Regions from separate parts of the Pseudoduganella sp. UC29_106 genome, predicted to be linked through region 2. Evidence: predicted binding sites of a transcription regulator. Region 2 holds the regulator's gene; each other region holds the start of a gene.

Evidence for each region. Region 2 encodes FNR, which switches genes on or off when oxygen is low (the NO sensors DNR and NnrR bind a similar motif). Its sites were predicted from a motif close to TTGATNNNNATCAA; they were not measured.
Region 1: a site for FNR is predicted at 2,154-2,167, ahead of ACHMW6_RS35935 (OmpW family protein). Genes of this name have one in related genera too.
Region 3: a site for FNR is predicted at 1,231-1,244, ahead of ACHMW6_RS07405 (glycine-rich domain-containing protein). Genes of this name have one in related genera too.

The regions. Positions count from the first base shown of each region.
Region 1 is NZ_CP171977.1:7,253,468-7,257,619, reverse strand. Features, by position in the region: gene ACHMW6_RS35945 (molybdopterin cofactor-binding domain-containing protein) at 1-1,590, opposite strand, end outside; gene ACHMW6_RS35940 ((2Fe-2S)-binding protein) at 1,587-2,081, opposite strand; gene ACHMW6_RS35935 (OmpW family protein) at 2,225-2,824, shown strand; gene ACHMW6_RS35930 (DUF2244 domain-containing protein) at 2,821-3,279, opposite strand; gene ACHMW6_RS35925 (methyl-accepting chemotaxis protein) at 3,505-4,152, shown strand, end outside.
Region 2 is NZ_CP171977.1:3,070,119-3,074,270, reverse strand. Features, by position in the region: gene ACHMW6_RS15810 (LysR family transcriptional regulator) at 1-731, shown strand, start outside; gene ACHMW6_RS15805 (bacteriohemerythrin) at 782-1,144, shown strand; gene fnr (fumarate/nitrate reduction transcriptional regulator Fnr) at 1,141-1,875, opposite strand; gene ACHMW6_RS15795 (response regulator) at 1,975-2,610, opposite strand; gene ACHMW6_RS15790 (PAS domain S-box protein) at 2,603-4,033, opposite strand; gene ACHMW6_RS15785 (hypothetical protein) at 4,086-4,152, opposite strand, start outside.
Region 3 is NZ_CP171977.1:1,384,314-1,388,465, reverse strand. Features, by position in the region: gene ACHMW6_RS07410 (CHASE domain-containing protein) at 1-1,007, shown strand, start outside; gene ACHMW6_RS07405 (glycine-rich domain-containing protein) at 1,357-2,316, shown strand; gene ACHMW6_RS07400 (hypothetical protein) at 2,391-2,633, opposite strand; gene ACHMW6_RS07395 (hypothetical protein) at 2,870-3,112, opposite strand; gene ACHMW6_RS07390 (NAD-dependent epimerase/dehydratase family protein) at 3,223-4,104, opposite strand; gene ACHMW6_RS07385 (CDP-6-deoxy-delta-3,4-glucoseen reductase) at 4,117-4,152, shown strand, end outside.

The DNA of each region.
Region 1 (4,152 bases), 3.1 Mb from region 2:
TTCGAGGTAGACGGTGTTCTGGTTCAGGTTCACGCCGCGCCAGAAGCCGGGCGGCGTGGGCGGGTTGCGCATGGCGTGGTCGATCAGCAGGTTCGGCACGCTGTAGCCGATGGAGGCTTCCGGCCCGGGCGCGTTCAGGCCCTGGAACACGGCCGGGTCTTTGCCGTCCTTCACGTTCTGCGGGAAAATCGCAGCGAGGATGGACTGACCGGAGATGCGCATGTGCAGCGACGTTACCTCGCCCTTCGCATCCAGCCCGGCGGTCATCTTGCACTGGGTGATCGGGTGGTAGCGGCCGTGGGTCATGTCTTCCTCACGGGTCCAGATCAATTTGACTGGCGTGCCTGGCATTTCTTTTGCGATCAATACTGCCTGGCGCACCCAGTCGTGCACGGCGCCGCGGCGGCCGAAGCCACCGCCCAGGTGCAGCTTGTACACCTCGCACTTGTTCTGCGGCAGGCCGGCAGCTTCGGACGCAGCGGCCAGCGCGGCTTCGCCGTTCTGGGTCGGCGTCCACACTTCGCAGCGCTCCGGCGTCCACTTGGCGGTGGCATTCATCACTTCCATCGTGGCGTGGTTCTGGTGCGGGTAGCTGTAGACGGCTTCAACTTTGCGCACGGCGCCGGCCAGGCCGGACTTCACGTCGCCATTGCTGTTGCCGACGGCTGCTTCAGTCGCGTCCAGGCCTTCCTTCAGCATCTTGTTGACGTCCGCCTGCTGCAGGCCGGCGTTGGGGCCTTTGTCCCATTCGATCGGCAGCGCATCGAGCGCGCTGCGGGCGCGCCACCAGGTATCCGCGATCACGGCCACGGCGGAGTCGCCGATCTGCACCACCTTCTTCACGCCGGGCTTGCCGGAGATGGCGGCGGCGTCGAAGCTCTTGACCTTGCCGCCGAAGACGGGGCAATCCTTGATCGCTGCGTTCAGCATGCCGGGCATGGTCAGGTCCATGCCGTAAATCTGTTTGCCTGTGGTCTTGTCGACGGTATCCAGCCGCGCCAGGCGCTTGCCGGCCAGCTTCCAGTCCTTCGGGTCTTTCAGCTTGACGTCGACCGGCGCCTGCAGCTTGCCGGCGGCATCGGCCACGGCGCCATACGTCAGCTTGCGGCCGGACGGCTTGTGCGTGATTACGCTCTTTTCGGCCAGGCATTCGGCGACGGGCACATTCCATTGCGTGGCGGCGGCCTGCGTCAGCATCATGCGCGCTGCGGCGCCGCCCTTGCGCACGTATTCGTGCGACTCGCGCACGCCGCGGCTGCCGCCGGTGGAGAAGCTGCCCCACACGCGGTTGCGCGCCAGCTGCTGGCCGGGCGTCGGGTATTCGGTGGTGACCTTGGACCAGTCGGCGTCCAGCTCCTCGGCCACCAGCTGGGCCAGGCCGGTCAGCGTGCCCTGGCCCATTTCGGAGCGGGCGATGCGGATCACGATGGTGTCGTCGGGCTTGACCACGACCCAGGCGTTGATTTCAGGTGCCGTGGCGGTCTGCGCGATCGCGTCAAACGGGATATGGAAGCCGAACATCAGGCCAGCGGCGGCGCCGGCGGACTTGCCCAGGAAGCTGCGGCGCGATGGCGATGCGATCTGGCTCATGCTTTGCTCCCTTCAACGATGTTCAGGCCAGCGCTCTTCACGTCGCCGCCCTTCGCCACAACGTGGATGGCCTTGCGTACGCGGTTGTAGGTGCCGCAGCGGCAGATGTTGGACATGGCCGCGTCGATATCGGCGTCCGTTGGTTTCGGTTTCTGCTTCAGCAGCGCGGTGGCGGCCATGATCATGCCGGACTGGCAGAAGCCGCACTGCGGCACGTCCAGCGCGGCCCAGGCTTTCTGCACCGGGTGGGAGCCATCTTTGGACAAGCCTTCGATCGTGACGATCTTCGCGTTGGCGTCAACGGTGGATACGGGGCGCACGCAGCTGCGGGTCGCTTCGCCGTCGATATGCACGGTGCAGGCGCCGCATTGGGCCACGCCGCAGCCGTACTTGGTGCCGGTGAGGCCCAGTTGTTCCCGCAATACCCACAGGAGCGGCGTGTCCTCCTCCGCCTCGAACTCACGCACTTGTCCATTGACGTTTAGCTTCATGCCGGCCTCCAAAGGTGGGTTAAGCGCGCATCTTACTCCGGAATTTTGATACGCGTATTCATTTGGGCAATTTTGATTTGTATCAAAGATTTTGCTGCGCTGCGTCAATAGACTTTCACTCGTTAATACGACAGAGGAATGACATGAAACGAGTAGTGATGACGATGATCCTGGGCGCGCTGTCCCTGAATGCAGTGGCTGAAACCCCTTGGCTGGTAAGGGCGCGCGCGGTGCACATCGACACGGCGGACAAGTCCGACCCCGTAGCCGGCGCGGGCGCTTCCGACCGGCTCAGCGTGAGTTCCAGGACGATACCAGAAGTAGATATTTCCTACTTTTTCACGCAGCATATCGCGGCAGAACTGGTGCTTACGTACCCGCAAAAACACGATGTTTACCTGGACGGCAAATCGATCGGCACCTTCCGCCACCTGCCGCCTACCCTGCTGGCGCAATACCATTTCCTGCCCGGTGCGCAGTTCGATCCTTACGTGGGCGCGGGCGTGAACTGGACCACCTTCTCGAAGAACAGGTTATTGAACGGCGCGGCTAGCCTGGAGCATGACAGCGTGGGCCTGGCCGTCCAGGCGGGCGTGGATGTGAAGCTGACCGGCAACTGGTCACTGAACCTGGATGTGAAGAAGATGCGCCTGCGCAGCGATGTGCTGATCGGCGGCGTGAAGGCGAGCGCGGTGCGCGTTGATCCGGTGCTGCTTGGCGTCGGCGTCGGCTATCGCTTTTAAGTGTGCGTGATGGCGTAGCGCAGCTCCTGGGCGAGCGCGCGGCGGTGGGGGGCGGTGGCGAAGGTGCCGATGTCCACGGCCACTCCGCGCGATTCGAGGTGGATCAACTCGCCGGGGCGCTCCGGTGCATGCATGCGCAGCCAGCAGGTATCGAGTTTCACGCTGCGCATATGGCCGGCGCTGACCTGCTCGATCAGCAGGCTGCCGTCGGCGAGGACGATGTGCTCATAGTCTGTGGCGTGGCGCGCGTAGTAGAGGAAGGCGGCTGCAACGGCCGCCATTTCGACCGCGGTGAAAATCAGGATGTGCCACAAGCCGGCCAGCGTGAAGCCGGCGGCCACGCCGAAAGAGAACACGCACATCAGCGCGTAGGCGACACCCAGCTGCCCCGGCGTGAGCGAACAGTTCCGCCGCAGCAGCCATTCCTTTCCTTCCATCGGCAGGTCACGTTTCACGGTTTTCCCCTGCTATCCTCACGGCCCTATTCTATGCCAGAAGTCCACGCCCACGCTTATCTGGTCAACTTTGGCTGATTGACAAGCCGTTGTTGCTGGACGACAAGTAGCTAAAAATCCGTTTTCAATTAGGCAAAACAACCGAAAAACCGCGCGTTAATTGGGGAGAATTAGGGCTCGAGGGATAGCGAGAGCCCTCTTTCACAAAAGACTACGGGGAAATCAATGTCGTTTGCCAATCTGAAGATCGGTGCCCGGCTTGGGCTGGGATTTGCTGCGGTGCTTGCGCTGCTGGTGGTGATACTGGGGATGGGGCTGGGCGCCATGTCCCGCATCGGCAGCCGCACGCACGATATCGTGACGGACAAGAATGTAAAAATGGCGGCCGCCAATGATATGGTCGACAACGTCCGCAACATCACGCTGGCGTTGACGACCATGGTGGTCGTGCCCAGCACGCCGCAGATGGAAGCCGAGCTGGCGAAAGTGGCGGAAGCGCGCAAGAAGTATGGCAAGGCCAAGGACGTCCTGGCCAGCAAGATCTCCACTGACAAGGAGAAAGAGCTGATGGCCGCCGTGGACGAAGCGCTGAAGACCGGCGCGGCCACGAACAATAAGCTGATCCAGCTGCGCAAGGATGGCGAGATCCAGGATGCGACCGAGTACCTGCTGAAGGAATCCGGCCCGGTGCAGGTGAAGGCCCTGCAGGCGCTGGACACGCTGATCGCCTACGAGGCCAAGCAGGCGGAGGAAGCAGGCACGGAAGTGGACAGCGTCTATTCCAGCTCGCAGACCATGCTGATCGCCCTTGGTTCGCTGGCCGTGCTGATTGGCGCCGCCGTGGCCTGGTTCATCACGCACTCGATCACGGCG
Region 2 (4,152 bases):
GCCTGCAAGCCACGCCCGCCGGCGCGGCCTTCGCCGAGCGCATGCGCCGCGTGCTGGCCGATATCGAAGCCGCCCGCGAATCCGCCCGGCACGACGGCGAAGCGCCCAAAGGCAAGCTGCGCGTGGCCGCGCCGGCGCTGCTCGGCGCAACCTGGCTCACGCCCATGACAGCAGCGTTCATGCAGCGCTGGCCGCAGATCGAAGTCGAATTGGCGCTCAGCGAGCGCAAGGCCGACCTGGTCGCCGACCAGCTTGACCTCGCCGTGCGGCTTGGCGACCTGCCCGACTCCACCCTGCGCGCCCGCAAGCTGGCGGACATGCGCCGCGTCTTCTTCGCATCCCCCGCCTGGCTGCAGCAGCACGGCCGCCCCGAGCACCCGCAGTCGCTCGCAGCCCTGCCCTGCGTGCTGCGCACCACCGGCGCCGACCGCAAGCAATGGCCCGTCAACGTCGATGGCGAAGTCCGCCACATCAAGGTCCACGGCGCCTTCAGCGTCAACGATGCGTCAGCCGCCAACGAAGCCGTGGCGAATGGCCTCGGCGCCGGCATGGCCCCCTATTGGCAAATCAGGCGCATGCTCGACGAAGGCCGCGTCGAAACCATCCTGCGCGGCTTCGAACCGCCGCCCGTGCCTATCCACGCAGTCTGGCCCGGCGCTGGCGCCCTGCCCTCCCGCACGCGCCTTTTCATCGACCACTTGGCCATCCAGTTCGGCGCGGTGCATTGGTAACTTGATCTGGATCATGGCCGCGCAAGGCCCGCCGCGCGCACACTGGATCCATGAAAACGCCAAACGACACCACGCTCGGCATCCCGGAGATGGACGAAGCGCACAAGGAACTGTTCTACATGCTGGCGCAATTGCAGGACGCGTCCGATGAAGACTTCGCCTCCGGCACCCAGGAACTGATGCGCGCACTGGAAGAAGACTTGCGCGCCGAAGATGACTTGATGAAGGCAAGCGCATATGAACGCCGCGAAGAGCACACGGCCGAGCATATGCGGATCATGGCTTGCCTGCGCCACGCGATGCAAGCCGAAGACCACGCTTACGGGCGCAAAGCCATACGCCTGCTGGCCGTATGGCTGCAGGCGCACATGGATACGATGGATGCAGCGCTGGCAGTCGCGCTGAGGAATTAGGCCGCGCAGGCGGCTTCCGCAACAGGCATGCCGCTGGAGAGCGCCTCGAGGCGGGAACGGTCAAGGATACGCAGGTCGCGGTTATTCAGGGCGATCAGGCCGTCCGACTTCAGGCGGGCCAGCTGACGGCTTACGCTTTCCACGGTGAGGCCCAGGTAGCCGCCGATATCCTCGCGCGACATGCGCAGCTGGAAGCTGGTCGAGGAATAGCCACGCTGCGCATAGCGGCCGGAGAGATTGAGGAGGAACAGCGCCAGGCGCTGCTCGGCGCGCATATGGCTCAGGAACAGCATCACGGACTGCTCGCGCTGGATTTCACGGCTCATGGTGCGGTGGAAGTGCTGCAGCAGCACGGGCACCTGCATCACCAGCTCCTGCAGGCGGGCGAACGGAATCTCGCAGACTTCACTGTCTTCCAGCGCCACGGCGCTGACGGTGTGCTGGCCGGTGCCGATGGCTTCCATGCCCAGCAGGTCGCCGGCCATGTGGAAACCGCCGATCTGCTGCTCGCCGCGCTGGCTGACCTGCACGGTCTTGAAATGGCCGAAGCGGACGGCGAACAGGTGGTGGAACGGCTGGCCTTCCACATATAGCTGCTCGTCGCGCGGCACACGGCGGCGGCGCGCGATGATCTGATCCAGGCGCGCAATGTCGTCGTCGTTCAGGCCCTGCGGCAGACAAAGCTTGTTAAAACTGCACAGAGAACATTTGGTGGCCTGGGGGGTAGACATTTCGCTGCTCCTTCTTATAGACAGCAGCAGTATCGTCCGAATCCCCCTACAGCGCTATCGGGCTAGCCATGCAATTGGCGTAGGGGTTCCCCTACAATGTCAGATCAGGCCATGTTCCAGGGCGTAGCGCGTGATGTCCGCGTTGCTGGCCATGCCCATTTTTTCGAGAATCCGGCTGCGATAGGTGGTCACGGTGTTGGGGCTCAGGTGCAGCAGTTCGCCGATGCGCACCAGCGACTCGCCGGCTGCGATCAGCTTGAACACTTCCAGCTCACGGTTGGACAGGGCCTCGTGGTCGCCCGTCGATCCGCCGCCGACCAGGCTAGCCAGTTTCTCAAGCAGCGCCGGGCTCACATGCTTGCCACCGCAAGCCGCCTTGCGCACCGCCTCAATCAACGTGGCCGTCGGCGCATCCTTGGTCAGATAACCGGCCGCGCCCAGCTTCAGTGCGCGCACTGCGTAGATCTCTTCCGAATAGGTACTCAGCACCAAAACGGCCATGCGCGGATATTCGGCGCGCAGGGATTTCAGCAAGTCCAGCCCATTTTTGCCTGGCATCTTGATATCGACCAGGGCCACATCGTAGCTGCGTTCGGCCACGCGCTCCATCGCTTCCACCGCGTTGCTGGCCTCTCCCTCGACACTGATATCGGGCGCGGTGCCCAGCATCAGCCGAACGCCGTTGCGCGCGATGGCGTGATCGTCCACCAGCAGCACGCTGATCTGGTCACCCATGGCCGCCCTCCAGAGGCAGTCGAAGTCGCAGCACGGTGCCATTATCAGGAGTGCCGGTAATTGTCAGGACGCCGCCGAAGCCGCGCGTACGTTCATGCATACCCATGATGCCAAATGATTCCTTAGTCAAGAGATGGGCCTTGTCGATGCCCTTGCCGTTATCCGCGATCGTCAGCAGCACAGCGCCTTTGTCGCGCGTGGCGGAAAGGCGCACTTCGCTGGCATCGGCGTGGCGTACTACATTGGTCAGCGCCTCCTGCGCGACCCGGAACAGCATGGTGCTGCGTTCCGTATCCAGTTCCAGTTCAGCGACTGCAGGCGCGATCTCGCAGCTGCAATGCAGGCCAGTGCGCTGCTGTACCTGCTCCGCATACCATTCCAGCGCGGCCCACACGCCCAGCTGATCGAGCACACTGGGACGCAAGTCCGTGATCACGCGGCGCACGGTTTCGATGGCGTCCTGCGCCAGGCCCTGTACATCGAGCAACAGCGGGTCGGGCTGCTCGCCGGCGCGCTCGATCGCGACATTGATATACGCCTTGATGCCCGTCAGCAGGCCGCCAAGTTCATCGTGGATCTCCTGGGCGATACGGGTGCGTTCCTGTTCTTTGATCTTTTCCTGGTGCACGGCCAGCTCGCGCAAGCGGTTTTCCATGCGCTTGCGTTCCGTGATATCGCGCACCAGGCCTGTGAACATGCGGCGCCCGCTGACCCGCATTTCAGCGACTGAAAGCTCCATCGGGAATACGCTGCCGTCGCGGCGCTGGCCCTGCACTTCGCGGCCGATGCCGATGATGCGCTTCTCGCCGGTGCGCAGGTAGTGTTCGAGATAGCCGTCGTGCCGTTCGCGGTGGGGCGACGGCATCAGCATGGACACGTTCTCGCCCCGCACTTCGTCCTCGCTGTAGCCGAACATGCGCTGGGCGGCGGGGTTCAGGCGTTCCAGGACGCCGCGGTCATCGATCGTGATGATGGCGTCCACCGCTGTTTCGAACACGGCGCGCATGCGCTGTTCGGAGTCCTGCAGCGCGCGCTCGGCCTGTTTGCGGGCGCTGATGTCGTAGATCGTGGCCATCACCATGGACGGCGTATCGTCGCCCTGCAGTGGCGACAGGCTGACCTCGACCGGGAACTCGCTGCCGTCCTTGCGGGTGGCGAACAATTCCAGGCCCACGCCCATCTGGCGCGGACGAGGCGCGCTGAAGTAGTTCTTGCGCAGGCCGGCGTGCTCACGGCGGAAACGCTCGGGGATCAGGTTTTCCAGCGTCTTGCCCGTCAACTCGCCGTGCTGGTAGCCGAATAGCTGTTCCAGTGCGGGGTTGGCCAGCACAACGTGTCCATGCGCATCGACGATCAGCATGGCGTCGGTGGCTGCGGTGAGCAGCCATTCCAGGCTGCGTTCAGCAATGGTCGGGTTCTTCAATATCGGTCCGGTTGAATTGCACTCTAACGGTGCGATTGTAACCGGTGCGCTGCTAGAGGTTGAGGCGGTTGATGTGGTAGCACGCAGGACTGCGTCCTTCTGCGCCGTTACAGATATGC
Region 3 (4,152 bases), 1.7 Mb from region 2:
CCGGCCCCATGCTGTTCGACAGCCACGTCGGCATGCCGTTGCCCGCTGCGGATGCGAGCTTCGCGCTCACGCTGCCGATCCAGTTCAATGGCCGCCTGTGGCAAGCCAACTTTGTCTCGCCGCGCCGCGTCATGTATTCGCGCTTCGATGCCTATCTGCCGGCGCTGGCGGCCTGCGTGGGCTTTGGCGCCAGCATGCTGATTTGCGCACTGTTCCTGACCCTGGCGTCATCTCAGCGCCGGGCGCTGCGCATGGCGCGCGCCATGACGCGCGAACTGCGCGACAGCCAGGCCAAGCTGCAGTTATCCCACCACCGCCTGCGCCGGCTTGCCGCGCACGCCGACCAGATCAAGGAAGCAGAACGCAAGCGCATTGCGCGCGAGATCCACGATGACCTGGGACAGAACCTGCTGGTGCTGCGCATCGAGGTGGACATCCTCGTCGCCCGCACGGCACAGCGCCACCCGCGACTGCATGCGCGGGCCCAGGCCACGCTGCGCCAGATCGACGAAACCATCCGCAGCGTGCGCCACATCATCAACGACCTGCGTCCTACTGTTCTCGACCTTGGGCTGGGCGCCGCGGTCGAATGGCAGGTGGCGCAATTCCGGCAACGCTCCGGCATCGACTGCGAACTAGTCGAACACGGCGTGGACGTGAGCATCGACGACCACTGCGCCACCGCCCTCTTCCGCGTGCTGCAGGAATCGCTGAGCAATATCTACCAGCACGCGCACGCCAGCATGGTGCGGGTCGAACTGCGCCGCGCGGCCGGCATGCTGCGCATGAGCATCAGCGACAACGGGGTTGGCATCCGCAACGACAGCCGCAACAAGACCGGCTCCTTCGGCCTGGTCGGCATCGAAGAACGCATCAGCCTGCTCGGCGGACACTGCTCCATCCTCAGCAACCCCGACAGCGGCACCACCGTTGCCGTCTCCATCCCCCTCCATCCCCGCCCCGATCCCGCCCCCCGCCCCTCCGAACTTATCTGGGGTCAGATCTGACTTTTGTGACTTTTGGGGTCAGGCACGAAATGAAACATGAGCCCGCTTTGATAAGCGAGCTCATGTTTCATTTCGTGCCTGACCCCAAAGTTATATGGATGAGTGTGTAACAATTTAATAGTCACAAACTCCTGATTTAAAAGGGACTATGCGCTGTTGTTTCGTCTGCGCACAATTGAATTGTTACTTGTTTTCTGGGGGTCCCTGTCTATACTAGAGCGTGTTGATCTACATCAACGCAGCGTTCCCAAACTTCTGAACGTCCCTGACGCCCGGCATGAAACCCAGCCCCAAGAACGGCGTCTTTTTCATCAATAACTCGCTCTCAATTGAAAAAGGGATATCACTCATGATCTCGTCTGAAAGCTTCAAGGCTGTTGCCGACCTCGATCTGGAACCGATCAAAGTCAAACTGATGCACGTGGAATCCGGTGAAGGCTGGTCGCTGGAGAAAGTAAATGCGGTGGAGTTCGAGTATCGCCGCTTCCTGTACTTGATGAAGATGTTCCCGAATGAACAGACGGCGCCGCTGATGGACGTGGATATCTTCTGGCATTACCACATCCTGGATACGATGAAGTACGCCGTCGATTGCGAGAAAGTGTTTGGCTATTTCCTGCACCACTTCCCCTATATCGGCCTGCGCGGCGAGGATGACGAGGAAGCGCACGAGCGCGTGGGCAACCGTATGAAGGAGCTGTACGAGGAAACCTTCGGCGAAGCTTACCTGCGTTCGGATACGGCCTACTCGGGCCGCGTTGCATCCGCTCCGGACTTCAGCGCGAAGACGGCATACTCGGGCCGCGTCAGCGTGGCGTATTCGGGACGTGTGGCGGCGCAGACGGCTTATTCCGGCCGCGTGGCTGGTGAGCAGGTGGCGTATTCGGGACGTGTGGCGGGCGAGCAGGTGGCGTATTCGGGGCGCGTAGCAGGCCAGCAGGTCGCGTACTCCGGCCGTGTCGCGTCCGAGGCGAAGACTGCCTATTCGGGTCGTATTGCCGCGGAAGCGAAGACGGCTTACTCGGGCCGCGTGGCAGCGCAGGCGCAGACCGCCTACTCCGGCCGGGTGGCCGGCGAACAGGTTGCGTATTCCGGACGTGTGGCGGGCGAAAAGGTCGCCTACTCCGGCCGCGTCGCCGCCGAGGCGAAGACTGCTTACTCGGGCCGCGTGAGCGCAGAGGCGCAAACTGCGTACTCCGGCCGCGTCAGTGCTGAAGCGAAGACTGCTTACTCTGGCCGCGTTGGCGCACCGGCCGCTGCGGATACCAATAACTTCTACGCCGAGCGTCCGCGCCTGGCCACTGCATAAATTCGCCGTTCTACAAACGGCAACGGCCGCATCCTGGGACAGGTGCGGCCGTTTTTTATTCCTGCGAAGACAGCTTAGTGAGTCATCAAGTCGCGCAGTTCACGAATGCTCAAGTCGCTGATTTCGTGCATGCGGATCAGGATGGTCGCGCCAATCGGCAGCGTGTTGTGGCGGATCTTGGAGATCACCGGCGGCGCAACTTCCAGCGCGCGCGACAGGGCCGCATCGTTCTTCAGTTGCAGTTTTTCAATGATCGCGTCAAGTACGCGGTTCGGATTGTAAGTCGGAGACGACGTAATTTCTTTCAGGGCAGACATGATCTAAATCTTCTCTAGTTGTTGCAGTGATGCGACAAAATTTTTGCAAAATATTCGGCGGTATTTTTCACAAAAAGCGTCCAAAACCCTCGCGGTTGACACAATTTGTGGCAGTTGGCCGATATGATACCTTGTTTCGTTGCTGATTGCTTAACGCGACGCAACTTTTGTTAGATTTCGATAGATTCTACAGCGAAATCTTATGGTAGGAAATTTTCGACCACAAAAATGCAAAATCAGCGTCGATCGATTGGCACAAAAGGCTGGCAGATCCAGGCCAGCGCCATCAGGGCGCCGAGGTGGATCAGGGTCGGTGGAAGGAAGATGGCGGCGGGCAGTCCGGACGAAGGTATGGGGCGCACACAGCGCCAGTCGAGCCGGCGGCGGATCTCGTCGGGAGATGGGGGCGGCAGATGCGCATGATTGCGCTGCATCAGGTAGGCACGAACCTGCTCTTTGCTGGGATGGGTGGCGTTCATTGCGCTCTCCTCCGTTGTGCTGGCCTCACAATAGCGCCAGTTTGAGGCCCCGCCTTTAATCCAGGTCAGGACAGGTGCCTGTCTCCACATGCAAGTCTGCTTGCCGAAGCTTACAACCGGCTTTCACTGAGAAAAAAAGCAACAGTCGGGTAGCGCAGCCTTACGCCGAGTTCACGCTTGATGCGGCCGTTTGACAGACGGCGCGATTCGGACATGAACGACAGCAGGGTCGGCGAAACAGCCTGCGCCAGCTCGGCCCGGGGCAGTCGTGGCGGCCGTGGCAGACCATGTGTATCGGCGACGGCATCGAAATAGTCTCCCATCTTCATATCGCTGTCATCTACCGCATGATAGATACGGCACGGTTGGGCGCGCAGAAGGGCCGCCGCCACTATGAGAGCGAGGTCGTCGGCATGGATATGATTGGTATAGACATCGTCTGCTTCACGCAACGCTGGGGTCCCCTGCTGCAGCCGTTTGATGGGCAAACGGTCGTTCGCATAGATGCCCGGTACGCGCAAAATGGACAGCCGCCCGGCCGCGCGCCGCGCCCAGGCCCGCAACACCCGTTCCGCATCGACACGGCGGCGTGCACGCGCATTGTGCGGCGCCACTGTTTGCGTTTCATCGGCCAGCGCACCGCCAAGGTCGCCATAGACGCCTGTTGTACTGACATAAACGATCTTTGCCCTGTCAGGTAAAATGGCGGTCACATTGCGCGTGCGCAGGTCTTTTTCTCCCTCGGCAGCAGGCGGCGCCAGATGCACGACCGTGTGCGCCAGGCCGGCGAGACGTCCCAGCGAAGAACGCTGGTCGAGGTCCGCCAGCAGCGGCACGGCGCCCGCGGCGCGCAATTCGGCAAAGCGCTCGCGCTGGCTGGTGAGGGCAAAAACGCGATAGTGATCGCGCACCAGGGGCAGCAGACGCATGCCCACATCGCCGCAGCCGATGATGAGCAGGCGCGGCTTGTTGAATTTTTTTCTGATTTCCATTTTTGAGATTGTATGTCTTTCCAAATTACTGTTCAGCCCAGCGGCCAC